Regions from separate parts of the Thalassotalea fusca genome, predicted to be linked through region 2. Evidence: predicted binding sites of a transcription regulator. Region 2 holds the regulator's gene; each other region holds the start of a gene.

Region 1 (7,702 bases), on a different contig from region 2:
AGTATAGGTAATGTCACCGCACCAAACTTGATTGGGACGACAAACATCAAATTCACGATTTAGGTGATTCGGTATGTCCGGCCTTTCAACTGTTGCTTTCTTATAGGCATGAGGGCCTGGTTGTTTGCAAATCAACTGCATATCTTTCATGATGCGGCGCACCTTGAATATTCCAGCATTCAAGCCTATTTCAGACAGCTTTGCGACAAGTGTCCTACTACCTGCTGAGCTTCTGCTTAGCGAAAAGAGCTCATTAATCTTTGCCCTAAGTTCAACATCTTCAGGCTTGATTGATGTATCTCGATTCTTGTAATCGTAATAACTTGAGCGAGGAACTTCTAAAACATCACAGACCAATTCAATAGATTCAAACTCACTTAATTGGTCTATCAACGAGTATTGTTCATTTCGTCTGACATTAAGAGAGCTGTAGCCTTTTTTAGAATTGACTTCTCTCGTTCTAAACGATTGATACGAGCCTCTAATTCCTGGATTTTCTTCTGCTCAGGAGTTAATGCTTTGGTTTGCGGTGTTTCACCACCTCGTTCTTTTTGAAGTTGCTGAACCCAGCGCCTTAAAGCTGTTTCACCAACATCAAGTGAACGGCTTGCTTGAGGTATCGAATAACCTTCATCCAATACAAGACTAGCAGCTTCTAATTTAAATTCTTCTGTAAAATTACGACGTTTTCTTGCCATGGAACACCTCTAGTTGAGTGGCAATAATACCACCTAAATTGGTGTCCGGTTTTATTGAATCACAACAAACAATGTCAAAAACGAAAAAAGCGACATAAAGTCGCTTATTTTCGGTTAGGTAGGTCCTTTACCCTAATACCACTCGCCTCATCCTGAGGTAACATCCTGTTATGTAGACAATCCGTTTTTTGATCGGCTATCTGCGAAGATTCTTCCTTAACACTCCCTGTGCCCTTGCATCCATTTACGTCCATGTTAAATTCCGTTTACGCTTCGCTGGAAACCATCACTCCTGTGAATCCTTTTCCATATCCATCCATGCCAGTACAAGTAGTATCAACCTAGTTCATCCATAAACTTAATTCAGTTTTTAGTTATCCTTAACCAAGTCGTCCTAACACTTTTAAGTTTACGCAAGAATTAATTAGTTACTAGCTGCAAAAATGAAATATTAAGACCTCTTAGAGAAAAACAGCCGAACAAAAACCGTAACAGATTGTTTTATAGTTAATTATTAAATTTAACCATATTTTAAAACCTAGTTTGTCCGGCAAACTATTGAGATATGTCTTACACAAAAACAAGCACATCTTTCAGTTTGTACTCACAAAGTATTTGCTAGTAAATAGGCATCCCCCCAATATCAGATTAAATCTCTCCTTGATGCCTGACAAAGTGCATAAATTTCTGTAACCTTACGCTATATGAGTCTATTGTGAAAAATAGAAGCATTTTTCACGCAGTTATTTTCAGGGGATAGTAGTGCCGCTTCTAAAATCATTATTTTGTCTGCAAGGATTTGACAATCGTCAAAGGTATTCTTCGATTGTCGCCACATCGACTATCAGCTTTCTTATTTTATCAGCCATGTTTAATAACCTTGTGGTTTCCATCGTTATCCTTTTACTGGCAGCCGTCGCTATTACTATGTCGGCTTATAGAAGAGCCAATGATGCACAAAGGAAGTTTACTCCCTTTGTTGCAGGAGGCGCGGCCTACTTTGTTCTAGGAATGCTTCCATTGTTTGTTTCGTCTTTTCTTGCTTATGTGCCATTCATTGCGGCTATTGGCTTTTTGCTTAGCTTACTCACCTACCCTAGCTCACCAATAAAGTCATACATTATGGGGTATTGTGGACCGATTGATTTAGCATCAATAAAAAATGAGTCAGCAGCTACAAGTAAAAGTAGAATTGAGCCCACATTCGCAGGCGCGCCTAGTGCTAATGTAGCAATGAATGTTACCCATAACGACGAGCAACAATTTGTTACGCAACACAACAATAACAGTGCTGATAACGACGTTGGCGTTAAAGTAAGAGAGCTAATAACAAAATATAAGCTACAAATAGCTGCTGGTATCACAATCATTTTAGGCGGGATGATAAGTGTTTCATTCCTAAACAATACCGAAGTATCCCAGCCTTCACCGGTTATTGACAAAGAAGAGCCTATAATTGAAACAGCTATTGAGCGTCAACATATGCTAAATATGCCTGATGATTTTACTTTATATGCCTCACAGCACGACGGCTTAATTATTAATTGGCAAGCAGATGAACAGCAAGATGGTGTCTATTGGCAACAGCTCACATTAAAGGGCGACAATAGTTGCAAAGAAATTACATTTAACAATGGCGACGGCATTCGCACCATTGAGGTGATAGTTGAGCATGCAACCGATTATTTTGCACACTTTTCACCACTTGATACACAAAGCTTATTGAAGCAAATTGCACTTCGTGGTGATTTCACATTGTGTGGTTATGAGTTTTCTTTAAAGGGGAGTCAGTCAGCTTTGGGACGTCACCCGTACTATGCAGATAAGGTAGACTATTAACTAATTCAACTAATCGCAACTTTACAATTCGACACTGACTAAGGTTTTTGTAAAATTGTGAAAAATAAAACAAAAAATGCGGCTCTCCATGAGCCGCATTTCTTAAACTAGCTTTATGCATCCTGCATCATTTAGTGATCCCTTTCATCCATAATGGCTGTCCTTAGCATTCCCTATTCGCTATCCAAGCGATTCCTCATACTTTCCTTAGCTATAACCATTCCGCAGTTATAATCACGCTTCCTTAGTAATCTTCCAGTGATATCTTCCGTGAGTTTCACATCCATATGATTGATCCGTAACATCCCTTGTGTTTATACTTCTTCCTGAAGTTCCATGTTCACAAATGTATTCCGACAATCCTTGTTATGGCATCCCTTGCCTTTGTCTTCCTGACAACTGTAATAATACGTTACCTATCCAGATTCAAAAGTAACAAAAATGAAAAATTTTGTTTCTTTTTTGTTACAGCGAATACAACCACCAAACAAAACAAAAGAATTACAACAACTTACAAAAAACCAATGTAAACATATCGACTGTCAAAACCTCAATATCTCACAACAATGTGCGACATGTCTTACAAATAAAATATCTAATCGGAAATTGAGCTAACACTTTTGCGGAGAAAATAAGAAAAATCACTATAAATTCAATGCACTAATGAAATATGTGCAAACACGCTTTTAAGAAAAATTCGCATGCATTGCAACGTTGACTTTATGCGCTAAGGCTAAGTATCTCGATAGTGCACCATTAATGCACCAGAAACACTTCCTACGGTTATTGTCTTAATGAATTCGTAATCGACGTCAGTAAAGAATGCTTGATATTTTTCAGAAGTTGCATAAACGGCAACACCTTCGCTTTCTGGATATTCATCTAACAACGTATTAACCGCCGCCATTAAATAATGACCAAAGCCATGATGTTGATGCAAAGGATGTATTGCGATAAACGACAGCATGTGAAATTTTTTCATTGGTACAGCCGATAGTACTAAGCGTTCTTTTTCAATCATTTGTTTAGTACTAAAGTAGCCCGCTCCTAGTAACATCTTTAAACGCCAGTGCCAAAACCTATCCGTCGCAACACCGTCATCAGGGCTATTTAGGCAAGCTACACCAACCATAGTCTCTCCTAAATATAAGCCAATAATTGGTTGCTTAGCTTGCCAAAAAACTGCTAGCTCTTCACGAATTGATGTTCTTAGTTTTTGTTCGTAATCCCCTTCATCACTTTGAAATATTTCTAGAAAAACCGGATCATCATGGTACGCTTGGTAAAGTAAGGACGCCGCCAATTTAAGCTCATTTGCTGTCAGATATGCCGCTCGAATATCGTTTGCGGTTGCTGTTGAAACTACTTCGGTCATAAACTCTTTTCCTCAAATTATACTTAATTATTGTTATGTTGAGTTGGCCTTACCCTAAATCATAAAACAGATAAATTATTGATATTTATAAACAATACCATATATGTGTGAAATTATTATTTGTAATTGCTGCGTTACCATAGCAAGGAACATTTCGTTAGGTCAATATTTGAACGATGCATCAAGCTGAAGAACATTTGAGAAATCAACAAAAAAACCAGCAACAATTGTTGCTGGTTTTTATGAATAATAAAGACTATTACGACTAGCGATTGCGTTGGAATTCTCCACCATTACCAGTGTCCACTAATTTCCCATCTTCAAAGCGTAAATAAGTACATTCGTCTTTTGTCGTTAATCCATCTTTGTGAAGTCTATGTGTTCGGTAATACAACACTTTAACGATTTTGCTATCGGCTTCATAATTTTCTGTAAAATCTGCTACGCCCAATTGTCGATACGCGTCTTCATACGATGAATGTAAAACTAAATTGGCAATCTTTTTACGATTGTTATATTCACGATCTCCGGCATCATGTACTAAACCATGCGAACCACTATCATCGCCGATAGCTACAACACAACCAGTTAGCCCCACGGTCATTGGAACGATTAAAGAAAGTGCAATAAGTGATTTTTTCATGAGATTCCCTTTTTGGATTATTCTATTCATAATTAATTGTTGAATTGAGAAAGGCAAAACTTAGGCCAAAAAAGGTATCTTGTTGATTATTTTAACATTTTAAAAAAAACCAAAAAATTCGATAGAGATTTCTTTGGGTTTTTTAGCTAATATATAGTGAAATTTACAGTCAACAATGTTCATTATGACGATTAACGACCAAATTATAGCCATAGCTAATCAAATTGCTAATGAGGGCCAGCAACCAACAATTGCCAAGATTAAAACCAGACTACGCAATAAGGTTCCACTGCCCCAAATAATCACGGTGCTCAAAACTTGGCAACATGATCCAAACTTTACCAATGCCAATATATCTTTAGACGAAAGTGAAAAGGAAGATGAGACACTTTCGCCACAAATAGCGCAAATGATACAACAGGCTATTACTCCATTATCCGAGGAAATTTTAGTCCTTCGCGAACAAATTTCATCGTTAAAAGCAGAGATAACAGCTTTGAAATCAAAAAAGTAGCAGTAACGCTACGGTATTGCAGGTTGCAATTGCTCAATAAATTCTGCTATCGAGTCGGCTAGTTTTTTGTGGGGTTCACACCCGACTCGCTCTACCCATACCTCCCCCGTTTGATTGTTTACCGAAAGAATACAATCTTCGTCATCAGTAACGGCAAAGAAAACTGTGACCGGCTGCTTTAATTTTTTCTTCATTAAAACATGACCAATAATGTTTTCTTGTAATCGCTCAAAGTCTTTCTGACTCCAAGGAAGTAACAAAGAAAGTTCACCTTCACTACATGCTGCATGCAGGCTATCACTATAGAGAGTAGTAAAATAGGCTCTTATGTCATCATGCAGGTTAATGTCTAGCGCGGTTTCAATATTGTCAAATGACAGCTTTTCTTGCACTTCAATCGGTTGCCACAAGTTTGTTTGAGCGTCGTTATTTCCTTGAATACACTCAGAAGGCCAATTTTCGTCGCACTCAACAAGAGGAAGATGTTGGTATTTATCCACATATCTTTCTACATATTTCTTTGCAAACAATTTAAGATTATTACTAACCGATGGATTAAGCGATTTCATCAATGAAGATTATCCTTTAAAATAGTGAAAAATAGTCACGAAGTTTGAATATGAGCAATTATAGCAACGCATCGATTTTAGAATCATTAACTTTAGGTAAATCGACCGAGTATAAGTCGACCTACTCGCCAGATCTTCTACAAGGTGTGCCGCGAAGTTTAAACCGAGATCAGATCGACATTCAGAGTGATTCCTTACCTTTCTTAGGTGAAGATGTCTGGTACGGATACGAAGTCTCGTGGCTAAACAACAAAGGAAAGCCGATTGTTGCAGTGGCTGAATTCAGATTTCCGTGTACGAGCGCTAATATTGTCGAATCAAAATCGTTCAAACTTTACCTTAACAGCTTTAATCAAAGTAAATTTGAGAATATAGATGCTGTTCAGACAATTATGAGTAGAGATTTAAGCCAAATTGCTGGACAACAATCACAAGTCAGTTTACATCCTGTAGATAAATTTGACGCTATCGAAACACGCCAGTTACCAGGCGAATGCATTGATGATATCGACGTATCAATTGAACACTACGATTTAAAGCCAGAACTTCTTAAATGTACAGAAAGCAACGATATCATTGATGAAGTTTTGCACAGTCACTTACTCAAATCGAATTGCTTAATTACCAATCAACCAGACTGGGCAAGTGTTGTCATTGAATATCAGGGAAGAGCTATCGACAAAGCCTCTCTTTTGAAGTACCTCATCTCATTTCGCCAACACAATGAGTTTCATGAACAATGCGTGGAAAGAATATTTGCTGATATCATGAAGATTTGTGCTCCAACGAAGCTTACGGTATATGCTCGGTATACTCGGCGTGGCGGACTAGACATCAATCCGTTTAGAAGTACTCACCTAGATGAGTTACCTAATTTCAGGACACATAGACAATAACGAAGCGGCACTATTTCCCTAATATATCACCCAGTAAAAGACTGTTTTTCAGAAAGTTAGTATATTATGCGCCAACACGGTTTTTCGTTGCTGACTTTTTGCTGACTTATGGTTAGTATTATATAAAACGCTGTTCATTTGAGATAACGTTGTTGTCAGTGTCTGCATTAATATTCCGTTAGAGTGAATTGCAGTTTAGATTAAGGAAAAATTACATTCATGAGTCAGTTATCAAGCACAGATACTCAAATCATTGCGCTAAAAAGAAAGCTGGAAACAGCCATTAACTCTCGAGCAACGCTTGAAGACGACTTTAAACACCAAACGAACTCACTCGCGCAGTTTATCGCCAAACTATCTCTAGCCACAAAAGGCATCGATGTTTTGCTAGACAACAAACTGGCAAAACTGAGAAACACGTTGAATAATTCATCGACATTTTCAGATGTTGAAGATCTAATTGTTGAAATTTCCCAGATCCTTACACGACATAGTTTGCACAATGAACAGCAAATCAATCAAATGCACGAAAGCTTTCATAGTGCAGGCAAGGCGCTACAAAAAATTCAAGGATTACCCAATGACGTTCGTCGTAGCCTTAGAGCGCTGTTAAAAGATTCTGAAGATAAAAAAGATGCGTTGATTCAGTATATTCCTATTCTCGCAACGCTTATTGACTATTATCAAACCGCGTTAGCGGCGAAATCTAAAGCGCCAGTAGAAGGATTACTTGCACAACAAGTCAATAATGGTAATGCAAACAAGACTGGAGCCTTAGAAGTTGATCAACAAATCTTATCGCGATTCTCTTCGTTTTTGAGCAAGTTGAAAGTTTCGAATAAACATAAACAAAAAGTGACTCAGATCCGCTCGCAACTTAACGCGAGTATGCCTGGCGAACAGCTCTTAAATAATTTCTTGGAAGTATTCGATGTCATTGCACAAGATTTAGATCAAGAGCGAGACACCGCAAAAGTATTCTTATCTACACTAAGTGACACGCTTTCAACAGTTCAAACTGCAGTTAAAACAACAATTGCCAGTAATGAAGATAACCAACAGCAACACGATAAATTAAACAGAAAACTTAAGAAACAGATTAAAGAAATGGCTGGTGGGTTAGATCAAGCGAATTCTTTTGCCGATATAAAAGTAGATATTAATGATA
Region 2 (7,702 bases):
TGGCACACCATCATTCTTCGTTCATCCCGGTGAAGCGAGTCACGGTGACTTAGGTATGATCACCAGTGATGATGTCGTGTTAGCGATATCCAATTCTGGTGAAACCGGTGAAGTTGTACAGATTATGCCGGTGATAAAACGCATCGGAGCAAAGCTAATTGCGCTTACTGGCAATAATAAGTCAACGTTGGCCAAACTTTCTGACGTACATGTCAATGTCGGTGTTTCCCAAGAAGCTTGTCCTTTGGGTCTCGCACCAACATCTAGTACGACGGCTACCTTAGTTATGGGTGATGCCATGGCAGTCGCTTTACTCAACGCGCGCGATTTTACCGCTGAAGACTTTGCTCTTTCACACCCTGGTGGTAGCTTAGGAAAACGCCTTTTGCTTAGACTTGCCGACATTATGCATGTTGGAGAACGTTTACCCATTGTGACCAAGAATGTACTCATAAAAGACGCATTGGTAGAAATGTCACTTAAAGGTTTGGGGATGACAGCAGTAGTCGACGATAATCAAAAACTTATTGGCCTGTTTACGGACGGCGATTTAAGGCGTATTCTTGATGAAAGAATAGATATACATAAAGATGAGATTGCATCTGTTATGACTCGCCAACCAACTGTTGCCAAAGCAGAAATGCTCGCAGCCCAAGCACTTAAAGTGATGGAAGACAAAAAGATCAATGGTCTTATTATTGTCGATGATGCCAATCATCCCATTGGTGCTATGAACATGCATGATTTACTTAGTGCAGGGGTGCTGTGATGCAAACACTTTACGGTGCAGTCGCCGACCAATTCATCGAAAAAGCAAAAGCTATAAAATTGTTTGTTTGTGATATCGACGGCGTATTCTCTGATGGCCGTATTTATTTGGGAAATGATGGCGAAGAGCTGAAGGCATTCCACACCAAAGATGGATTTGGCGTTAAAGCACTTGGTGCCAGTGGCGTTGATGTTGCAGTTATCACTGGACGACAATCGAATATCGTGCAAACACGTATGTCAGCTCTGAATGTTAAGCATATTATTCAAGGCAAAGAAGACAAATTGCCTTGCTTAGTCGAACTGATTCAATCGCTAAACATTTCCCCAGAACAAGTCGCCTACATAGGCGATGACATGCCAGATTTTGAATGTATGAACTTTGTTGGCTTAAGCATCGCGGTTAATGATGCCCACCCGACTATTAAAGCGATGGCCGACTATACAACAACTATTCGCGGTGGCTTTGGTGCAGTAAGAGAAGTTTGTGATTTAATGATGCTGGCTCAAGGAACACTTGCGCATGCAAAGGGTGCAAGTATATGAATCGACTCTATGGCGCAGCATTCTCTTTCTTTGTGTTTGCCATATTGATATATGCCGTTGTTGAATGGCATCAATCTAAACAACCAACATTGACCGATCTAGACAATGATATCGCACCTGATTTTATCGCGGAAACGCTGAGCAGCGATATATATAACAAAGAAGGTAAACTTGCGTACAATATTGACGCCAAACGTATGGAGCATTTTGCAGATTACGAAGTTACCCACTTTGATCAGCCCAAATACACGCTATATCCAAAAGGTGGCGAAGCACCTTGGAAAGTCAGTGCCATTGATGGCACCCTTTATAGTAATAACCTCGTGAAACTTGAGAACCGCGTAACACTTATGTCTACTGACGCCAGTAGTTTGGTGCGAGAAATTCACGGTAGCTACTTGGAGCTGAATTTACGTACGAATGTACTAAGTTCAGAACAAGCAATTATGATTATCGGCAACGGATTTACCATATACGGCTCAGGACTCGTTGTTGACTTAAACACTACACAAATGACATTGAATGAACATGTACAAACGATTTACAAGAAATCTAACTCTTAGTTTGGCGCTTAGCCTTACCGTCGCGACTTCACCTACCGCAATATCTGCTGAAGTAAGTGACTTTGATCAAGAAGTTATCATAAAATCTGAAAGCCAAGACGGTGATTTAAAGAAGAAAATATTTAGCTACATAGAAAACGTGGTTATTACACAAGGCTCTCTTGTGATCAATGCCGATTTGGTACAGGTTATTACCTCGACTGACGCTAAGGAAAAAATTTATATTGCTAAAGGTAGTCCTGCAAAATTTAGCCGAACACTTGCCGATGGAACCCCCATCAATTTACAAGCAAATGAAATCAAATATGATCCGGCTAATAGCCTAATCATCATTTCTGGCGATGCGTACCTTGAGCAAGACGGTACACAAATGACGGGTGATACCATCACCTACAATTTCAGAACTGAACAGGTCAACGCATCGAGTGACGATGATGCACAGGTTGAGACTGTTTTACAGCCGCAGCATCTAGAAAAGAAGAAAAAATAGATGAGTGAATCAGTACTAGTTGCGAATGCACTCGCAAAAGCGTACAAAGGGCGACGTGTAGTAAAAAATGTTTCATTGTCTGTTAACGCAGGTGAAATTGTTGGTCTACTAGGCCCTAATGGTGCAGGTAAAACTACATCGTTTTATATGATTGTAGGTCTGGTACCAAATGATAGCGGAAGTATTACGCTAAATAATGAAGACATTACACTGCTTCCAATGCATGAAAGAGCGCGACAAGGCATTGGCTATTTGCCTCAAGAAGCGTCGATATTCAGAAAGCTGAGTGTATACGACAATATTATGTCGATATTGCAAACACGTAAATCGCTCACAGAAGTAGAACGTGAAGAAAAGCTTGAGCAACTGCTTGAAGAGTTTCATATTTCACACATAAAGGATAATCTTGGGATGAGCCTTTCTGGTGGTGAAAGGCGTCGTGTTGAAATTGCACGCGCACTTGCCGCTGATCCTAAATTTATTCTATTAGATGAACCATTTGCTGGTGTAGACCCTATTTCCGTAGGAGATATAAAGAAAATTATTCTACACTTAAAAATGCGCGGTATAGGTATTCTCATTACGGACCACAATGTAAGAGAGACGCTCGATGTATGTGAACGTGCTTACATTGTGAGTCATGGTGAGTTAATTGCTGAGGGTGACGCAGATCAAATTCTTGCGAATCAACACGTAAGAGATGTGTACCTCGGTGAACAATTCACGTTATAGTTAAGGTAATCCAGCTAATTATGTTTAATAACAATAACAGGAAAGTAAGTTTTTAGATGCGCCCTACTCTGCAACTTCGAATAGGTCAACAACTCACCATGACCCCACAATTGCAACAGGCAATCAAACTGTTGCAATTGTCGACATTGGATTTACAACAAGAAATCCAAGAAGCGCTAGAAAGCAATCCATTGCTGGAAGTAGATGAATCAGCTCCAACTAACCAAGAAGATAAACCTGACAACCTCGAAGAAGCGTTTTCAGCACAATCAAATGACTCATCCGATAATGCTAGTTCCGATGGTTCTGAAGACGCCATGCCTTCGGCTGATGAAATCACCACGACCGAAGCAATGGATAAAAATGATATCCCTGAAGAGTTGAATATTGATACGACGTGGGATGAAAGCTTTAGCGCAGGTGTATCGAGTGGCGGCGTTGGCCCTTCAGATGATTACACTTATCAAGGTGAGACCACAGAATCTATTCAAGATCACTTACGTTGGCAAATGGATTTAACGCCATTTACTGAAACAGATCGCGCAATCGCCACAGCGATTATCGATGCAATCGACGACGCTGGTTATTTAACCGTTACCGCCGAAGATATTCTAGAGAGCTTAGGTGTCGAAGACGTAGAAGTTGATGAAGTAGAAGCAGTAATCAAGCGTATAAACATGTTTGACCCCGTTGGCGTTGGCGCTCGCTCTATCTCTGAGTGTTTATTAATTCAACTTAATCAATTCGACCCTGCCACGCCATGGTTAAAAGAAAGTAAAGTGGTATTGTCTGAGCACATCGACTTACTGGGTAATCGTGACTATCGTCAATTAATGCGTAAAACACGCTTAAAAGAAGACCAACTACGTGAAGTTATTCGATTAATCCAGTCTTTGGATCCTCGCCCTGGTGATAGCGTAATTAAAGGTGACGATCAATACATCGTACCGGATGTATCTGTTGAGAAAAAGAATGGTCGCTGGGTCGTAGAATTAAACCCTGATACTGCGCCTCGATTAACAGTTAACCAACAGTATGCTTCTATGGCTCGTTCAATGAAATCGACCACGGACAGCCAATTCATTCGCTCTAATCTCCAAGAAGCTAAATGGTTCATTAAAAGTTTAGAAAGCCGAAACGAAACCTTATTAAAAGTGTCTAATTGTATCGTGCAACGCCAACAAGGCTTTTTTGAACATGGCCCTGAAGCGATGCGTCCGATGGTTTTAAATGATATTGCTGAAGCTGTAGATATGCACGAATCAACAATATCTCGTGTTACCACACAAAAATACATGCATACTCCGAGAGGCATATTTGAGTTGAAGTTTTTCTTCTCGAGTCATGTAAGCACGGAAAATGGCGGTGAATGTTCATCGACAGCTATCCGCGCATTAATCAAAAAACTTGTTGCAGCCGAACTACCCGCTAAGCCACTAAGCGACAGCAAAATGGCAGAGCTACTCGCTGAACAAGGAATAAATGTTGCGAGAAGAACGATAGCTAAGTACCGCGAGTCCTTGTCTATTCCACCTTCAAACCAACGAAAAAGTTTACTTTAACTCACCCAACGATAAGGAATACGCATATGCAGATTAATCTTTCAGGTCATCATGTTGAAATCACCGATTCACTTCGCCAATGCGTTAATGAGAAATTTGCCAAGCTAGAACGACATTTTGAGCATATCAATAACGTGTATGTCGTATTAACAGTTGAAAAATTAAGTCAAATCGCCGAAGCAACTTTACATTTGAATGGTACTGAAATTCACGGTAAAGCCGAAAATGGCGATATGTATGCATCAATTGATTCTCTTATCGATAAACTTGATCGCCAAGTACTTAAGTACAAAGGCAAATTAAACCAATACTAAAGAAGTAATAATCCTTCACACGCCTTATGAAGTTACATGAAATATTAACCGAGGACTGCACGTTATGTGCAGTCCCAGCGACTAGCAAGAAAAAAATACTTGAAACCATCAGTGAGAAAGCCGCTGAACACATCAGTGGCTCTACAACTTTTGAGTTACTCGATAGTTTAATTACGCGTGAGAAGATGGGTTCTACCGGCATAGGTAATGGCATTGCTATACCTCACGGACGCTTGCCCAATACGGAGAAAGTCATTGCGGTATTAGTGACAACATCTGAACCTGTCTCCTTTGACTCTATCGATAATCGCCCGGTTGATATTTTTATCGCTTTGTTTGTTCCTGAAGAACAATGCCAGCAGCACCTTTGTACTTTGCAAAGTATTGCCCAGGTGTTTAGCGACAAACGAATTTGCAAACAAGCGAGAAAATGTGAAACCAGTCATGAACTGTATTCGCTCGTACAGCAAACCAACCATTGATAGATGTAGCGTGCATACATTTCTGTTAAGGTATAACAAACCTACCAAGGAACCCCTTAAATGAAGTTAATTATTGTTAGTGGCCGTTCTGGATCGGGCAAGAGTGTTGCCTTAAGAGTTCTGGAAGATTTAGGCTATTACTGCGTTGATAACATCCCCGTTAATTTGTTACCAGCCTTAACGCATACAGTAATTAACGACTATGAAACTGTTGCAGTAAGTATCGATGTACGTAACTTGCCTGACGAACCTTCCGATGTCGCAGAAATCCTTGATTACTTACCCAATAATGTTGAGTTGAGTATTCTTTATTTGGACGCAGAAGATGTAGACCTTATTCGTAGGTTTAGCGAAACAAGACGATTACACCCATTGATCCGCAAAAACATTGCATTAGATCAGGCTATTTCTTTGGAAAAAAAGCTACTGGAACCTATTGCCAGTCGCGCTAATTTATATTTTAACACCAGCCAGTTATCACCACACCAGCTGGCAGACATGATCCGTGAACGCATATTAGGTAAGAAAACTGGCACTATGATTGTCGTATTTGAATCCTTCGGTTTTAAACACGGAATCCCAAAAGATGCAGACTACGTATTTGATGCCCGATTTCTTCCAAACCCTTTCTGGGAAAAAGAACTAAAACCCTACACAGGATTAGATCAGCCCGTGCAAGATTTTCTTGCAAGCCAACCTATCGTGACAAAGTTTATTTGGCAAATTAATAGCTTTATGATGACATGGCTACCACACCTTGAACGCAACAACCGTAGCTATATCACGATTGCAATAGGCTGCACAGGTGGAAAGCATCGTTCCGTATACATTGCAGAATTGCTAGCGAAGAATCTTAAGAAAGAACGTTCAGACGTTCAATCAAGACATAGAGATATTGAGCTGTAATTTAGGAAACACCATGCCAAACTTTCAGCGACAGATTACGATAACCAATAAGCTAGGATTACATGCTCGCGCGGCAACCAAATTAGCGCAAGTATGTCAGGCATTTGATGCCAAGGTCACAGTAAAGCTTGGCAACAAGGAAGCTGACGCCAGCAGTATTATTGGTTTAATGTTGCTTGCGGGAGGTCAAGGCAAAGAAGTTTTGATTGAAACAGATGGTAAGGACGCTGAACAGGCTCTTACCGAAGTATGCCAATTGTTTTCTGATAAATTTGATGAAGACGATTAAACCCCATAATTCAATTCTTCCCCTTCATTTATCCCTCTTGTAAAGTATTTCACAGCAATAAAAAAGCTGCTAAAACTTCCGACTTAAGATACACTTACATTCAAGCAAGCGCCAAAAACCACAGTTGCGCTTAATAAGTAGACACTAATAACACTGAGCCTAAGTGGCAGTGCATTTGTTATGGTGCATAGTTTTTCGAATAATTAATTCCAATTAATATAACGGCACAGGAAAGTATTATGCCGGAGATTTCTGAACAAGATTTTGGTCAACAAAAGCTACTCGAGGTAAACCAAGCCCTCGGCAGTGGTATGTTCGTTTACGTTCGAAAACTATTGCAAAACATGCCAGCCTACGACCTTGCTCTATTACTTGAATCGTCACCAACCAAAAGTCGTACCATACTGTGGCAGCTTATCGATCCCGATCATCACGGTGAAGTTCTAGAAGAGCTCAACGAGGAAGTCCGTAAGGGAATCCTCAAAAACATGCGTCCAGAAAAATTGGCCGCGGTTGCCGAAGGCATGGATGTTGATGACGTAGCCGAAGTACTTAGAACACTTCCTGATACGGTTTATCAAGAAGTACTGCTGTCTATGGACTCTCAAGACCGTGGACGCGTAGAGCAAGCCTTATCTTACGAAGAAGATACCGCTGGCGGTATCATGAATACCGATACCATCACGTTGCGTCCTGACGTGAGCGTTGATGTGGTTTTACGTTACTTACGATTAAAAGGTGAATTGCCAGAGTCTACTGACTCATTTTATGTTGTCGACAGAAAAGATCATTTCATTGGTTCTGTAAGTTTATCTACCATCGTTACTGCCAAACCCGATGTTATAATTTCTACGCTAATTGATTCAGAAATTGAAGCGGTGCCAGTCGATATGCCTGAAAATGATGTAGCACAACTATTTGAACGCTACGATTGGTTTTCTGCTCCCGTTATTGACAACGACGGTCGATTACTAGGCCGTATCACTATTGATGACGTCATCGATATCATTCGTGAAGAAGCAGAACACTCGATGATGAGTATGGCGGGTC
Region 3 (7,702 bases), on a different contig from region 2:
CAAGAACGTACGTTTGAACGTGTAGGTGGTGCGAAGAGTATTAAAGCCGATGTACGAATCATCGCGGCTACTCATCAGCATTTGGAAGATATGATCAAAACGAACGATTTTCGTGAGGATTTGTATTACCGACTCAATGTATTCCCTATTGAAACACCGGCACTTAGAGAACGTAAAGAAGATATTCCTCTATTATTAAAGGAACTGATTTCTCGTTTTGAACAAGCGCAGGGACAAACGGTTAAGTTTACCGAGCAAGCAATAGCCTCATTGCAAGAACATCCGTGGTTGGGGAATGTGCGCGAGCTTTCTAATTTAGTTGAGCGCATGATCATCATGTACCGTGAACAAATCGTCAATGTGAGTGAACTTCCTTCTAAATATCAGCATATCGATGTTGAAGAGTATACCCCTGAGTACCCAGAAGAATTGCAAGAACGGGAAGCAATTAATGAGCTGTTTTCCGGCTTTGACTATGATGACGAAGACGATGAGCAAGGGTTTGAATCATTTGATGCTGAGCCTGCAAAAAGTGTGGGCACTTTGCCGACAGAAGGACTTGTTCTTAAAGACTTTCTCGCCGATTTAGAAGTGTCATTAATTACGCAATCGTTAGAGCGTAATGACTGGGTTGTTGCCCGCTCGGCAGAATTACTCGGTATGCGACGGACAACTTTGGTTGAAAAAATGCGTAAATATCAGCTGCAAAAAGACTAAATTTTATTTGAAATTGCACAGTGATAAAGTGGCCGCTTAATTGTATGATGCGGCTTTTTTATTTCTGTTTTCAAAGCTATGCAAACCACATTCTCTGTTATATGTGCCAAACCGATTATCTGCCTGCTGAGATGCTCGAGCGAGGGTGCTATGTGTATCACCCACTGTTGCGTACCCTTGATTAACCAGTGGGTGCAGGGGCAGTTTGTTTTTCTCGATGTAACGTTTGATATCTGATTCTGTCCAGTCGATAATAGGATGAACTTTGATATGCTGACGCAAAAGGTTGATTACTGAAAGTGATTGCCTGAAAGATGACTGAGTCTGCCGTACTCCACTAAACCAAGTTTTTCCATCAAGATCTATCATCGCACGTTCAAAAGGTTCGATTTTATTTAAAAAGTGATAGGTATCTAAACCTTGCTGCCCTTGCTCCCAGAGCTTTCCATATTGATCAATTTGAGATTGTTGACTTTCTTTTGCACGGTAAATATGCAGGTTTAATTGCAACTTATTTGTTAATAACTCTATGTATTGGTAAGTCTCAGGAAATAGATACCCAGTGTCCGTTAAAATTATAGGAATATTCGGCGAAATTTGCGTGATGAGGTGAAGCATTACGACCGAATGTAGGCCAAAGCTTGATGTCACAACATGTTGCTTGGGTAAATTGAGGAGACTCCATTCTATACGCTGTTTCGAAGTAAGCGGCAACAGTTGCTTTTTCCATTGCGTTAATTCTTTAGCGTTAACTTGATGCACAGAAGAGTAAAAATTTTCAGTCTCTTTATACGTCATAAAACCACCTTGCAATAGAATTCAACCGACAACAATTCCTGTATCCAACATCTTTGTATCGACTATTTTTATATCTCCTTGAATAATTCGCGCCAATTTTTCTGCCAAAAAATTGACCTAAGTAGTTATGAGGAATTGCTTGATTTTAAGTTGTTGTTTTTTAGGGTTAAGTTTTGAGTGGTACGGTAAATGCATGGGTCGTGGTGATATTTAACATTTGAGTGTTGCATCATGACAGTAGCTTATTCAAAATTAACGCCAGAAATACCAAAGCATAGTGGTTTTCAAGCCACAACTGCCTACAATGTTGGTCAGGTAAAGCTTTGTGAAACTTCTTCTGCATTAGCACAAGAAGCGTATCCCGGCGAGCTTGCAACACTACGACAACAGTCACGACAGCTGACGCAAATCATAGACTCAATGCCAACAGGCTTAATTATGCTTGATGGCAATGGCATCGTGACCAAAGTGAATGATGTCGCCAGTAAACTACTCAATGACCCTATTCTCGGACAACCTTGGTTTGATGTTATCAGACGTTCATTCCAGCCGAGAAAAGACGATTGGCATGAGGTTTCGTTAAAAGATGGTCGACGGGTCAAACTAGAAATTTCGCCACTGGGTAATCAGCCCGGTCAGCTGATCATGATCACTGATTTAACCGAAACCCGCTTATTACAAGATAAGCTTAGCCAGCTGCAACGGCTCTCATCGCTAGGGCAGATGGTTTCTAAACTCGCGCACCAAATACGCACCCCGTTATCTGCTGCAATGCTTTATGGGGCGAACCTTAAGAATCGTCATTTGACCGCCCAAGACCGAGAAGCCTTTGGCGACAAAATGATGGCGCGACTCAATGAATTAGAGCAGCAAGTAAATGACATGTTGTTGTTTGCTAAGAGTGGCAATAAGCCTGTTGTTTCACCGTTATCCGTTAATCAAGTAGTTAAAAGTGCCGCTGCAAGTATCGAAAGCTTAGTGAAAGATGCTGGGGCGAAAGTTAACTTAGTGATGTGTGAAAATGACTGTCTCGTACTCGGTAACGAAACTGCTTTGGTTGGCGCAATACAAAACTTAATTCACAACAGCGTTGAAGTGATTGGCAGTTCCGCTGTAATCGATATTTCAACGTATTGTCATGAACAGCACGCATTTATTAGTGTGAAGGACAATGGCAACGGCATACCCGAAGAAATAGCCGATAAAATATTTGAACCATTTTATACATCACGCGCTAAAGGCACCGGGCTTGGGCTTGCCGTAGTTAAATCTGTGGCTCGCGCACATCAAGGAGATGTTCATTTACTGAGTAAAGCAAATGAAGGCGCGCACTTTTGTATTCAACTACCGTTAATTCATGATGAAGCCCAACATCATGCGCAAGGGGAGGTTTAACATGAGCCAAGGTAGAATCTTAGTTGTTGAAGATGATGCTGGCTTACGCGAAGCATTAATAGATACACTGAAATTAGCCGGTCATGACTGCGTGGCAGCAGACAGCGGCGAGCAAGCTTTATTGCAACTCAAAAATCATGCAATTGATATTGTTGTTAGCGATGTTCAGATGGGCGATGGTATGTCAGGGCTTTCATTACTGAAAAGTATCAAAGCCGCATATAGCAATATGCCAGTGTTGATCATGACCGCTTACGGTACGATAGACGACGCGGTGCAAGCGATGAAGGATGGTGCCATAAACTATATGTCTAAACCGTTTGCTCCAGAAGTACTTCTCAATATGGTGAATCAATATTTACCATTGAAAAGCAGTGAGTCGTTCGAACCTGTAGTTGCAGACATGCAAAGTAAAGAGCTGTTACAGCTAGCGAAAAAAGTGGCATCTACAGAAGCTTCTGTAATGGTACTTGGGCCAAGTGGGTCTGGTAAAGAAGTCCTCGCGCAATACGTCCATTATCATTCAGCACGAGCTGAACATCCATTTGTTGCTATAAACTGTGCGGCAATTCCTGAAAACATGCTTGAAGCAACTTTGTTTGGCTATGAAAAAGGCGCATTTACTGGCGCTGTTCAAGCGTGTCCAGGCAAATTTGAACAAGCACAGGGTGGCACTATTTTACTGGATGAGATCACGGAAATGGATCTCAACCTGCAGGCCAAAATCTTAAGGGTTTTGCAAGAACGTGAAGTAGAACGTCTGGCAGGTAGAAAAACAATCAAGCTTGATGTTAGGGTAATTGCGACCAGTAACCGCGACTTAAAATCCGCGGTTAGTGAAGGTATTTTCAGAGAAGATTTGTATTACCGATTGAATGTTTTTCCATTGACTTGGAAAGCATTGGCTGAACGTCGCGATGATATTGTTCCGTTAGCAAAACACCTAGTTGAGCGTCATTGTCAAACCAATGGTGAGGCGATCCCTGAGTTTTCTCCTGCTGCTCGAAGTAAGCTGATGGCCTATCATTGGCCGGGTAATGTGCGAGAGCTCGACAATGTCATTCAGCGCGCATTGATACTTCATGATGGAGAGACTATTGAAGCATGCGATTTACTCATTGATAATTTTGAAACGACATCGATTGAACCCACAGTGAATATGGCGCAATCAAGTGATGACAAGTTAGGCAATGAACTTAAGTTGCAAGAGCATCAAATTATACTGGATACGCTACATGCTTGTCAGGGAAGTCGTAAAGCGGTAGCAGAGCGACTTGGGATTAGTCCGCGCACATTACGTTATAAAATTGCCAAAATGCGTGACAATGGTATTGAAATTCCCGCCTAATGTAACAACGCACGCGTTAATATTAATATGAGATCGGGTTGACATTCGTTAGCCTGACTCTTATTTCTTCAAAAGTTTACTCCCAACCTTTCTCTTTAAGTTATTGGTTTTAAAGTGGAATACCCCTGTCTCCTTTCTGGCACTATCTTTGCTTTAATCCTCTATATAGTCAACTTACAAAACTTTGACACACGAGAGAACGCTATGGATATCAAAGCAAATTCACTTTATGCACAAATGCAAAGCATGCAGTTAGAAGCGATGGGAAATCGCTTACCAATCAATGAAGGGAATGTTGCACCAGTTAACCAATCTACGAGTAACTTTACTGACATGCTCAAAGAAGCTGTCAATAATGTTAACGAAATCCAACAAGACGCGGGCGCTAAGCGTACTGCATTTGAGATGGGTGATAAGAGTGTGACGTTAGCTGAAACGATGATCGCAGCGTCTAAAGCGAGCGTAGCGTTTGATGCAACTGTACAAGTACGTAATAAGTTTGTTGAAGCGTACAAAGAAATCATGAGTATGCCTGTTTAAGCTTTTTCAAAGCGAACAATGCAGTAAAAGTGTTTAGAAGAAAGCGGAGAAACTAAGTGGCAGATACAGCAAATACAGCAATAGCAACCGCCGATAGTGCTGGTGGAGAGCTTGTTGCTAACGACAACGACAATGTGGTCGAAGAACAAAAATCAGGTCTTGCTGCTGCGATGGGGAACGTCGATGTTCTACGTCAGCTTACCTTGATCATGGCATTGGCAATATGTTTGGCGATTGCCATATTTGTCATCATGTGGGCAAATCAACCTGAATACCGTTTTCTTTCAAAGCTTCCGACCGAACAACTTATCAAAACAATGGATTTTCTTGATGCCAATAAAGTGGATTATACGCAAGAAAACAACACGATTTCAGTTCGTACTGATGAATACCAAGACGTAAAATTAATGCTTGCTCGTGAAGGCTTAACAGATGAACCTGCTCCGGGTACTGACATTATTATGCAAGACATGGGTTTTGGTGTGAGTCAGCGCTTAGAGCGTGAGCGATTAAAACACTCTCGTGAGCAACAGCTTGCTCGCACGATCGAAGAATTGCAGTCTATTACCAAAGCTTCAGTTTTATTAGCTATTCCCAGAGAAAATGTTTTTGCTAAACGCGTCAAAAACCCATCAGCGACGGTGGTATTAACCTTACGCAGAGGGCGTTTGCTTTCAGAAGAAGAAGTTGATTCGGTCGTCGATATTGTGGCCTCTGCTGTGCAAGGGTTAAGCCCGAATCGCGTAACGGTCACTGATCAAAATGGCCGACTGTTAAATTCAGGCTCTCAAGACTCAATTTCATCTCGTTCACGCAAGGAGTTTGAAATAGAGCAGAAACGTGAACAAGAATATATGGATAAGATTGACACAATTCTTATTCCTGTGGTCGGCTTAGGCAACTACACGGCACAAGTTGATGTGGCGATGGATTTCACGAATACCGAAGAAACGCAACGCCGTTATAATCCTGATTTACCAGCGCTACGTAGCGAGATGAGTGTTGAAGATACAACTATTGGTGGCTTGCTCGGCGGAATCCCTGGCGCGTTAACTAACCAACCACCATTAGAGTCAGATATTCCTGAAAACGCAGCGGGTGGCGCTCAACAAAAAGCGATGCCAAGCCGCAAGCATGCTGAATCTACCAAAAACTACGAGTTAGACGAAGCGATCAGTTACACAAAACAGCAAACAGGGGTAATTCGCCGTATTACTGTGTCTGTTGCGCTGGACTATTTAAACTCAGTCGATGCTGAAGGTAATTCAACTGCAGCCCCGCGTTCGGTGCAAGAGCTGGCCAACATTCGTCGCCTACTGCAAGGAAGTATCGGTTTTGATATGCAACGAGGCGATACATTAGAGGTAGTAACGATTCCATTTTCTCGTGTTGCTGTTGACGTAAAAGAAGAACAGCCGTTTTATCTGCAACCTTGGTTCTATAAGATGCTAAAATTGGGGTTGGGAGCATTGGTTATTATTGTGCTAATTGTTGCGGTAGTCAGACCGATGCTGAAACGATTAATCTACCCAGATCAAACACCGTCTGATTATGGTGAAAAGTCTCTGGATACGCATGTTGATTTAGGTGATGATACTATGGACATGTTAACGGCAGACTTTGATGCAGGCGCTGTTGGCTTTGCTCCTGATGGCAGCCTACAGTTACCAGATCTACATCGAGATGAAGATGTGTTGAAAGCGGTTCGTGCTTTAGTAGCGAATGAACCAGAATTATCGTCGCAAGTAGTAAAAAGTTGGTTGAACGAAGATGACTGATGAACAAAGCCAGGAAATGGCATCAATCCCGAGTGGATTTGACGTAGACAAATTAGATGGTTCAGAAAAAGCGGCTATTTTGTTGCTTAGTCTATCTGAAGAAGACGCCGCGCAAATATTGAAGCATTTGGAACCCAAGCAGGTGCAACAAGTTGGTATGATCATGGCGGGTATGGAAGACTTTACCCAGGAAAAAATCACCGCTGTTCACAAGCTATTCATTAATGAAATACAGAACTTTAGTACGATTGGCTTCCAAAGTGAGGAGTTCGTTCGCAAGGCGTTAACGGCGGCACTTGGTGAAGACAAGGCGGGCAACCTAATTGATCAAATCGTCATGGGCAGTGGCGCGAAAGGTTTAGATTCATTGAAATGGATGGATTCAAAACAGGTAGCCAATATCATTCGTAACGAGCATCCGCAAATCCAAACTATTGTTTTGTCCTACCTGGAACCTGAGCAGTCTGCTGAAATCATGGGACAATTCGCAGAGAAAACGCGTTTAGACTTGATGATGCGAATTGCTAACTTAGAAGAAGTTCAACCTGCGGCATTGCAAGAGCTCAATGAGATCATGGAGAAACAGTTTGCTGGTCAAGCTGGCGCACAAGCAGCGAAAATGGGTGGCTTGAAAGCGGCTGCCGACATCATGAACTACCTCGACACTAATATTGAAGGGGTATTAATGGATGCAATTCGTGAACACGATGAAGAAATGAGTCAACAAATTCAAGATCTCATGTTCGTCTTTGAAAACTTAGCTGATGTGGATGACCGAGGCATTCAGGCAATCCTTCGTGAAGTACAGCAAGATGCACTAATGAAAGCGATTAAAGGTGCAGATGATGCACTGAAAGAGAAGATCATGAGTAATATGTCTAAACGTGCAGCAGAAATGATGGCTGACGACTTAGAAGCAATGGGACCAGTACGTATTAGTGAAGTTGAAGCGGCTCAGAAAGAAATATTGTCAATTGCCCGTCGTCTGTCTGATGCAGGTGAAATCATGCTTGGCGGTGCTGGCGGTGGTGATGAATTCTTATAATGTGGCAGTCTCATGAAAAACTTTAATGCAATAAGCCCTCACAAGGACGTTATCAAACGGACGGATGAAGAGCATGGCGTA
Region 4 (7,702 bases), on a different contig from region 2:
AGAATTTTCCACACGGAGATTGTAAAGCGTAAGACACTAGTGCTGATTTCTCACCTTTAATATCAAAGTAGCGCACTTCTGTGAAACCAAATACGTTCTTATAAAAGTTTGCCCAATGCTCCATTGTACCTTGGTACACATTGTTAGTCAGGTGGTCTACCGCTCTAAAGCCTTTGTCTTCAACTTCTACAGGCTCTGGATGCGCTTCAAAATCATCTTGATAGATATTGCCTTTGTCACCAAACTTATCAATGAAATAGATTAAGCTATCACCAATACCGTAAATCGCCGGATAAGGCAGTTTGTTCTCTTCATGTTCAGCAGATTTTGCACCACGAGCAATAGCTTGCTCATAAGCGAACTGTGCATCTTCAACGCGCCAGCCCATAGAACAAATAGCTGGGCCATGGCTTTTCGCAAATTCACTTGAAAAACCAGCTTTTTCATTATTAAGTAAAAAGTGAATATCGTTCTGATTAAAATAATCAATGTCACGACCTTTAAACTTACCAACTTTAGAGAAACCGAATCCGTAAAACGCCTTCTCCATAAAATCTGAATCAGGTGTAGCGTATTCAGTAAATTCAATACCACATAATTTAAGTGGGTTTGCAACTTCAGTCATAATTATCTCTCTCGAACTTTGATGACTTAATTATTACCAGCAAAATAACTAAGCGAAAGAGCGAACAAGCATCTAGTTTTTCTATTAACGTAAATGAATTTGTACGATGTGAAAGCGCAATATTCGATCTTATTCAGCGCAGGCCATATAAGCCCTACCGCAACCCTGTAAACAATGTGATACACCCGATTTTATTGCTGTGAGTTCTATGATTTTAAACATGAGAACACGGCCGAGATTACTAAATAAAAAGTGAAGCGTTAGAGGCTAAAAAATAAAAAAGCCAGCTTTATAACCTGTCTCTTGATCACAAGTCAGACTCAAGAGACTGAGCTAACATTCCTCTGTGGCGATTACCTTGGTTTACATGACCTAAATCATCTCGAATGGAACGGTGGCTGTAGACAATATTGGTGGTGTCTTCCAAAGCAAGCAGCAATTCATGCTTTTGCGCTTGTTCAGCGGTAGCTTGAAAGCCAGCATCGGCTATCGCTTTAGGTTCAACATGGTCATTTCTAATGAAGCGGTAAGCGCCTTCCATATCGGCGGGAGATTGAGTGATGTTCACTAAAGGTTTACCTGGCTCGTTAGCTATCGTAGCTGCTAACTTTACCAAACGATTCGTTCTACGTGGGTCGCCTAGATTCGTTTTTCCAAATTGTTTTTCTGCCCACACAATTGCACTCTCAAGCATTTACTATCTCCAACTAATGTTTGGAGATCTGATCTGGCAGGTTTAATTTAGTTCAAAAAAATCCCCGCTAATTACTTAGCAGGGATTTGTGTATAAGAGACAGGCTTTATAGCTGGCTTTAGCAATGCGGTTTAGCGCATTAATTTATCATCATGAATTAGCTATCACGACGTGGACGCTCAACGCGCTTTTTTGGCCTTTCATTAACCATAGGCGCATCAGCTACCGAGATTTCAAGCGCTTGACGGCGTACACGCACACGTTTTAGCTGTTTGAATACTTTGTCCGGCATTCCTTTAGGTAATTGCACAAGTGAGTGGCGTTCCTGTAGGTTTATTGCACCTATGTAGCTGCTATCAAGCGCAATTTCATTTGCAATTGCACCTACAATATCACCAGGTTTGGCGCCATGCTCTTTACCAACTTCTAAACGGTAAGTTTGCCAATCAACATCATTGCGCTCTGAACGTGCTTTTCTAGGCTGACGCTCGCGGCTATCACGGCCTTCTTTATTACCACGTTGACCACGTGTATCCTTCCTGCCGCGACCATCACGATCATTTCGCTCTCTTGTTTCACGACGAGGTTTAGGATCTTCTTTCGGCTGTAGAGGCTGCTTAAGCTGCTTCACATAAAGAAGCGCCGCCGCTAAATCAGTCATTGAGCATTCCGATTCATTAGCCATCTGCTCGATGATTTCACGCATTGCAGATAAATCATTGTCTGTAACAACCGACATTAACTGTTCACGAGTGCGTTCAATACGTGCTTTGCCAATTTCCTGAATACTTGGTAATTCATACGGGTCAATACGCCCAGAAGTTAAACGTTCATATTGACGTAATAGATACATTTCTCTTGGTCTAACAAAAGAAATTGCTGTACCTGTACGTCCTGCACGACCAGTTCGGCCAATACGGTGAACGTATGACTCATTGTCGCCTGGTAAATCATAGTTAACAACCAGTGAAATACGCGGAATGTCTAAACCACGCGCGACTACGTCGGTTGCAATCAATATCGAAGAGTGACCACTCTTTAATTGCTCAACAGTTCTTTCACGCTGCGCCTGATTCATATCACCATTTAGAGCGACCGCAGGATATCCAGCACGCTCAAGTTTTTCTGCAACTTCAACGGTGTCATTACGTGTACGTACGAAAATGATCATCGCGTCATAGTCGAAAGTTTCAGCAATACGTTCAAGCGCGGTCATTTTATGAATGCCGCTTACTTTCCAAGCATACTGACTAATATTCGCTTTTTCTTTTTGAACCGCTGCTATTTTTACGTGTGCAGGGTCTTTTAAGAAACGGTTTGCAACTTTTCGAATCTGTGATGGCATAGTCGCTGAGAACAATGCCATCTGACAAGTTTTTGGTAAGTGCTCAAGAATCCACTCAATATCTTCCAAAAAGCCCATATTAAGCATTTCATCTGCTTCATCAAGCACACAGAATGAAACTTCAGATACCTTTAAACTCTTGCGACGCAAGTGATCCATTAATCGACCTGGTGTACCAACTACAACCTGTGCTCCACGCTCTAGTTGTTGAAATTGTGGTCCGTAAGATTGCCCACCATATAATGTGGCAACACGTAGTCCTTTCATATTCTTTGAAAATGATTCAATTGCTTCTGCTACCTGAATAGCAAGTTCACGCGTCGGCGCAAGTACTAGCATTTGTGGTTTACGAACAGAAACGTCAATAGATGCTAATGCAGGCAAACCGAAAGCAGCTGTTTTACCCGTTCCTGTTTGAGCTTCACCTAGCACATCTTTACCCGCTAATAAATGCGGAATAGTTTGAGCTTGGATCGGAGTGGCATTGGCAAAACCAATGTCAGTTAATGCAGATGTTAAAGTTTCAGGTAAACCAAGGGCGTCAAAGCCCACTGAGGCATTGTTAATGTCAGTCATATAAAATTTTGTCTTCTCAAGGCAGGAAACTAAGAACCCAGTGATCCTGCGTATTCATATACGAGGAAACCACCAGGAAGACTTAAGGCACATTCGATTTGCTAGGCTGAAGCTAGCTGGGCAAGTCTATTGGGATAACCCCATTCAAAACTACAATTCCAATCTGTAGTACTCAATATCGAGGCGCGCATTATACAGATGTTTAAATAACAAACAAGGAAAATCGTGATTTAAACATAAAAATGTGGTGATTTAGCCTCATTTCACCACATTTTCACTTAATTCAAACAAAAATCATGACTAGCTGTCGACTTCAACCTCGCCTCTTATATTGTTGAATTTTAAACTTCCAGAACCAGCTTCAGTAATCTTCAAACCTCCAGCATTGTGAACACTAATGCTACCAGAGCCATCATCAATCGTTACGGTTCCTGTAACATCATCAACGTTTAGGTCGCCAGAGCCATCATTAATTGACGCACTGCCTGCGATATTTCTAATGTCGATGTCACCAGAGCCATCATCCAACGTTACGTCGCCCGACACATTTTCAATACTAATGCCACCAGAGCCATCATCAACATTCACATTTCCAGCAAAACGAACAATCGTAATATCACCTGAACCATCAGAGATATTAAGGTCATCTTGCCCCTGAGCAATATGAATATCCCCTGAACCATCAACCACTTTTATGGCTGCGTTCATCTGTTGAATCTCAATGCCGCCAGAGCCATCAACAATATTCAGAGCCATGTTTTCAGGTACTGAAACAAGCAAATCAATTCGAGGTGAGCTACCATGCCAATAACCAGATGTACTATGCATTTCAGCAATTAATTCTGCCTGCTTACCATCTGCTTGCAAAGAAAAGTCAAACGCTTTAGAGGCTTTACTTTCCGTATAAATATCTGCCGTTACTGTGATGGTAGATACACTACTATCACCGACAACCTTTAAAGAGCCTGCTCCTGCTGTAATTGCTAACTCAGTCAATGTACTCGCTTCAAGATTTAATGTTTCCTGCTGGTGGAAACTGGCATGCTGGGGCGAAGCAATGACAACACAACCTGCAAGAACAGCAGAGGCACCCAATAACGAAGCAATCAGCGTTTTTTTCATCTATAAAATCCTTAGCGCATTATTAAATTCAGCGATAAATTAATCGTTTAGTTCATCGTTTGTTGCGTTGAATAGTAACAAATATTACGCCAACATTTAAAATGGCTATAATTCAGCAACTTAGGACAAACAGTAAAACATGGCTCTAGATGAAACTAAACAATTTCACAATATATTGGTGAATTTAACTAACTATTGCCAGGTTACAGCCAAGCAAGAAACTCAGAGAACTCTCCTGGCAATACGCCTAAATAAAGTGAAGCCAGTATCATTACAATAACAAAAACAGGCGATGATACTTTCACGCTTCCTACTGATGCTATGTTTTCTCGCGCACCAAACAGCGCAAAAATAACGGGTAAGTAATAGGCGAGACTTATAGTGCTTCCAACAACAATTGCACCAAGCAATAACCAAAGAGCATGAAAACTTGCAAATGTAACCAGATAAAATTTGCCGATAAATCCAGCGGTCAATGGGATACCAGCCAAGCTCAATAACGATATTATGATTAATAGTGCGTCATATGGCGAGCGCCAGAACAGCCCTTTAAAATCGTCAATTACGACTTGTTCTCCCCCATTATTGTGCTCCGCAACATTAATGAAGTAAAACAAAGCGACACTTGCCAGTAAATATGCAACAAAATAAAAAATCATCGCCTGCCATGCTAGGCTAACACTATTGCTAGACGCAACAAACACCAAAATCATCAGATATCCCATGTGCGCAATGGAAGAGAAAGCAAGAATCCTCTTCAATTGCCGCTGTTGCAGCGCCAACACATTACCAACAATAATCGACAATATAGCTAAACCAACGAATACGGAATACACTTGAGGCTGTAAAAAGTAGCCGTGAAATAAAGGCGAGAAGCTACACTTTAGTACCCCTGTGAATATGGCTAACTTGGAAATGGTAGCAAGCAGCAACGTCACAGAAGTTGGCGCCCCCGCATAAACATCAGGCGTCCAATAGTGAAATGGAACTAATGAAATTTTAAATGCCAAGCCACTGAAAAATAGCAAACAGCCCAAGCTCAACACCAGCGGCGGTAATTCAGACGCATTTGCATGTAGCGATGTTGATATGGTCAAGGGGCTGCCATCAAAATAAAGCGTGCCAGAATATGCATAAAGTAAAGCAATCCCTAGCAACATAAAACTCGATGCTGCGGCGCTAAGAATTAAATACTTAAAACTCGCTTCAACACTTGAATTTTGCTGCTTCAAATAGCCAATTAACCCCACGAGTGCAATACTCATTAATTCGAATCCCAGAAATAATGTAGCAAAGTGATTGGCCATGATCAGAGTTGATGCGCCCAGTATCACCAACAAGAAAAGAATATAATACTCTTCATGTGCTTCGATATGTCCATTCAGCTGTTCTCTTGCGATTTTAAGAATGGCCAAGGCAGTGAAACATATAATGATAAACAGTGTCGCAGATACTTTTTCTAATTTCACCAGTGTCGTAAAGTGTATGGCTGAAGGCGGAAAGTATATAAGTGCCAACAATATGGCGATCAACAATATCATTTGCGAGGCGATATATGGCGTAACATTAGAACGTCGCCACCCAGCTAGAATCATCACCAACACAACTCCAATGGCGATTGTTAAAACGGGTAATGCAAAGACTAAATTCTCCCAGGCAAGTGCTACCGTATTAGCATGTGACATATTTAAACTCCTCCTTTACCCACAATGTCTGTGAGCCATGTAGGGAAAAGTCCAAGTAGCAACAATAGCGCAAATAAACTACTGGCGAGTAGCAACTCTCGTTTGTCTAGATCTTTAATTGGTAAAACGCTTGGACCATGAAAGCTTGTTTGAAATAACTTCATGCCATAAATGGCGGAACCAATTAGGCCAAATGCTGCCAGAATTGCCCACATGGGCTGATATTTAAACACCGCTACTAAGCTATAAAATTCCCCGACAAAATTCGCGAGCCCTGGCATGCCAAAACCTGCCGCAACAAATGCGAGTGCAAAGCCTCCCATAATAGGCGCAGAACGCCATAAACCACCAAAATCATGCAACTGCCTGGAGTGTAGTCGCGCGTATAAAATACCTGCAAAACTAAACAGTGCAGCGCTACTTAAGCCATGCGCCACCATAGTCAGAATCGCACCATTGTAGCCATTGTTACTAAAAGTAAAGAGAGCGAGAACAACAAAGCCCATATGACTTATCGAGCTATATGCTACGAGTCGTTTAAAATCAGATTGTGAAAAAGCCATCACTGCACCGTAAATAACACTAACGGTGCCAAGCATCATAGCAACGCCCGCAAAGTCTTGACTTGCTTCAGGGAAAAGAAATAACACAAACCGAATGATGCCATAGGCACCAGTTTTCAATAAGATCCCCGCTAAAAGCACACTACCGGCCGTCGGTGCTTGCGTATGAGCATCTGGCAGCCATGAATGAAATGGCACCAAAGGAAGTTTGACCGCAAATGCGGCGAAAAAACCTAGCATTAAATAGAAACCAATGCCATTGGGCGCGCCCACTGCCAACCAATCAAAATAGCTAAAGCTAATGGCACCTTTACTATGAAAATGCCAGTAAGCAAATACGATAATTGCAATGAGCATGAGCAAGCTACTGGCTTGAGTAAAAATAAAGAACTTCAGTGCAGCAAATAATCGATTTTCGTGACCCCAAATTGCGATTAGCGCTGTCATCGGAATAAGCATCACTTCCCAAAAGAAGAAAAACAGGAACATATCAAATGCGGTGAAAACCCCTACAATTCCGGCTATTGTTAGCATCAGACAAAAGTAGTAGAAACCTTGGTTATCAGTTATTTCACGCCAAGAAATGAGTATCGCAATTACGCCGAGAAAAAATGTCAATAACAGTAAGGTAAGACTTAACTGATCAACCGCCAGCAAGTAATTAATATTAAAAGCGGAAATCCATGAGTGTTCGGCGACAATCACTAGACTGGATAAGTCGGCATTTGATGTAACCCAAAGTCGCAGGAACTCCAAGGTAAGCCCCGTTGTGCTCATTAAAGCAACCCATTTCGCACTGTTTTGTCGGTAGACTTCTGCCATCCATGCTAATGCACCAAACGCAACAAAACTCAGCATCAAAAAAGTGATCGTCATAGTAACCACCCTAATATGTAAACGCTGAGCCCTAGCGCAAAAGCAGCAGCATACCAACGAATACTGCCGTTTTGTGTTGGTAAAATAGCGTCTTTCGTCCACAGTGAAAAATGCGATAACAACATCAACAGCTGATCTAAAACATCCCGCCTGTTCGCTCTCGCTATGAACACAAAAGGCTTTTGTATAAGGTGAAAATAAAGATAGTCAAATCCT

What was found. The regulator sigma-54, encoded in region 2, starts transcription at its own class of promoters, with help from an activator protein. The targets are predictions, from matches to a motif close to GTTGGCACGNNNNTNGNNT.
Region 1: ACSLUK_RS14070 (DUF3192 domain-containing protein) is a predicted target of sigma-54. The motif match lies at 4,607-4,625, and genes of this name have one in related genera.
Region 3: fliE (flagellar hook-basal body complex protein FliE) is a predicted target of sigma-54. The motif match lies at 4,394-4,412, and genes of this name have one in related genera.
Region 4: ACSLUK_RS13250 (DUF4097 family beta strand repeat-containing protein) is a predicted target of sigma-54. The motif match lies at 4,438-4,456, and genes of this name have one in related genera.

What each region holds. Positions count from the first base shown of each region.
Region 1 covers NZ_JBQRUN010000011.1:108,234-115,935, forward strand. Annotated here, with positions in the region: one part of gene ACSLUK_RS14055 (IS3 family transposase) at 1-443, opposite strand, end outside; one part of gene ACSLUK_RS14055 (IS3 family transposase) at 443-698, opposite strand; gene ACSLUK_RS14060 (hypothetical protein) at 1,461-2,537, shown strand; gene ACSLUK_RS14065 (GNAT family N-acetyltransferase) at 3,271-3,912, opposite strand; gene ACSLUK_RS14070 (DUF3192 domain-containing protein) at 4,178-4,555, opposite strand; gene ACSLUK_RS14075 (hypothetical protein) at 4,740-5,069, shown strand; gene syd (SecY-interacting protein) at 5,078-5,638, opposite strand; gene queF (NADPH-dependent 7-cyano-7-deazaguanine reductase QueF) at 5,689-6,534, shown strand; gene ACSLUK_RS14090 (GGDEF domain-containing protein) at 6,754-7,702, shown strand, end outside.
Region 2 covers NZ_JBQRUN010000016.1:24,518-32,219, forward strand. Annotated here, with positions in the region: gene ACSLUK_RS16190 (KpsF/GutQ family sugar-phosphate isomerase) at 1-769, shown strand, start outside; gene kdsC (3-deoxy-manno-octulosonate-8-phosphatase KdsC) at 769-1,314, shown strand; gene lptC (LPS export ABC transporter periplasmic protein LptC) at 1,311-1,877, shown strand; gene lptA (lipopolysaccharide transport periplasmic protein LptA) at 1,879-2,367, shown strand; gene lptB (LPS export ABC transporter ATP-binding protein) at 2,368-3,099, shown strand; gene ACSLUK_RS16215 (RNA polymerase factor sigma-54) at 3,156-4,661, shown strand; gene hpf (ribosome hibernation promoting factor) at 4,688-4,975, shown strand; gene ptsN (PTS IIA-like nitrogen regulatory protein PtsN) at 5,002-5,457, shown strand; gene rapZ (RNase adapter RapZ) at 5,518-6,363, shown strand; gene ACSLUK_RS16235 (HPr family phosphocarrier protein) at 6,377-6,652, shown strand; gene mgtE (magnesium transporter) at 6,892-7,702, shown strand, end outside.
Region 3 covers NZ_JBQRUN010000001.1:443,020-450,721, forward strand. Annotated here, with positions in the region: gene ACSLUK_RS01935 (sigma-54 dependent transcriptional regulator) at 1-717, shown strand, start outside; gene ACSLUK_RS01940 (phosphoadenylyl-sulfate reductase) at 754-1,515, opposite strand; gene ACSLUK_RS01945 (sensor histidine kinase) at 1,747-2,910, shown strand; gene ACSLUK_RS01950 (sigma-54-dependent transcriptional regulator) at 2,912-4,258, shown strand; gene fliE (flagellar hook-basal body complex protein FliE) at 4,463-4,798, shown strand; gene fliF (flagellar basal-body MS-ring/collar protein FliF) at 4,855-6,576, shown strand; gene fliG (flagellar motor switch protein FliG) at 6,569-7,621, shown strand; gene fliH (flagellar assembly protein FliH) at 7,634-7,702, shown strand, end outside.
Region 4 covers NZ_JBQRUN010000010.1:50,735-58,436, forward strand. Annotated here, with positions in the region: gene hppD (4-hydroxyphenylpyruvate dioxygenase) at 1-625, opposite strand, end outside; partial or broken gene ACSLUK_RS13240 (IS4/Tn5 family transposase DNA-binding protein) at 948-1,319, opposite strand; gene ACSLUK_RS13245 (DEAD/DEAH box helicase) at 1,477-3,240, opposite strand; gene ACSLUK_RS13250 (DUF4097 family beta strand repeat-containing protein) at 3,541-4,362, opposite strand; gene ACSLUK_RS13255 (NADH-quinone oxidoreductase subunit N) at 4,566-6,047, opposite strand; gene ACSLUK_RS13260 (complex I subunit 4 family protein) at 6,050-7,486, opposite strand; gene nuoL (NADH-quinone oxidoreductase subunit L) at 7,483-7,702, opposite strand, start outside.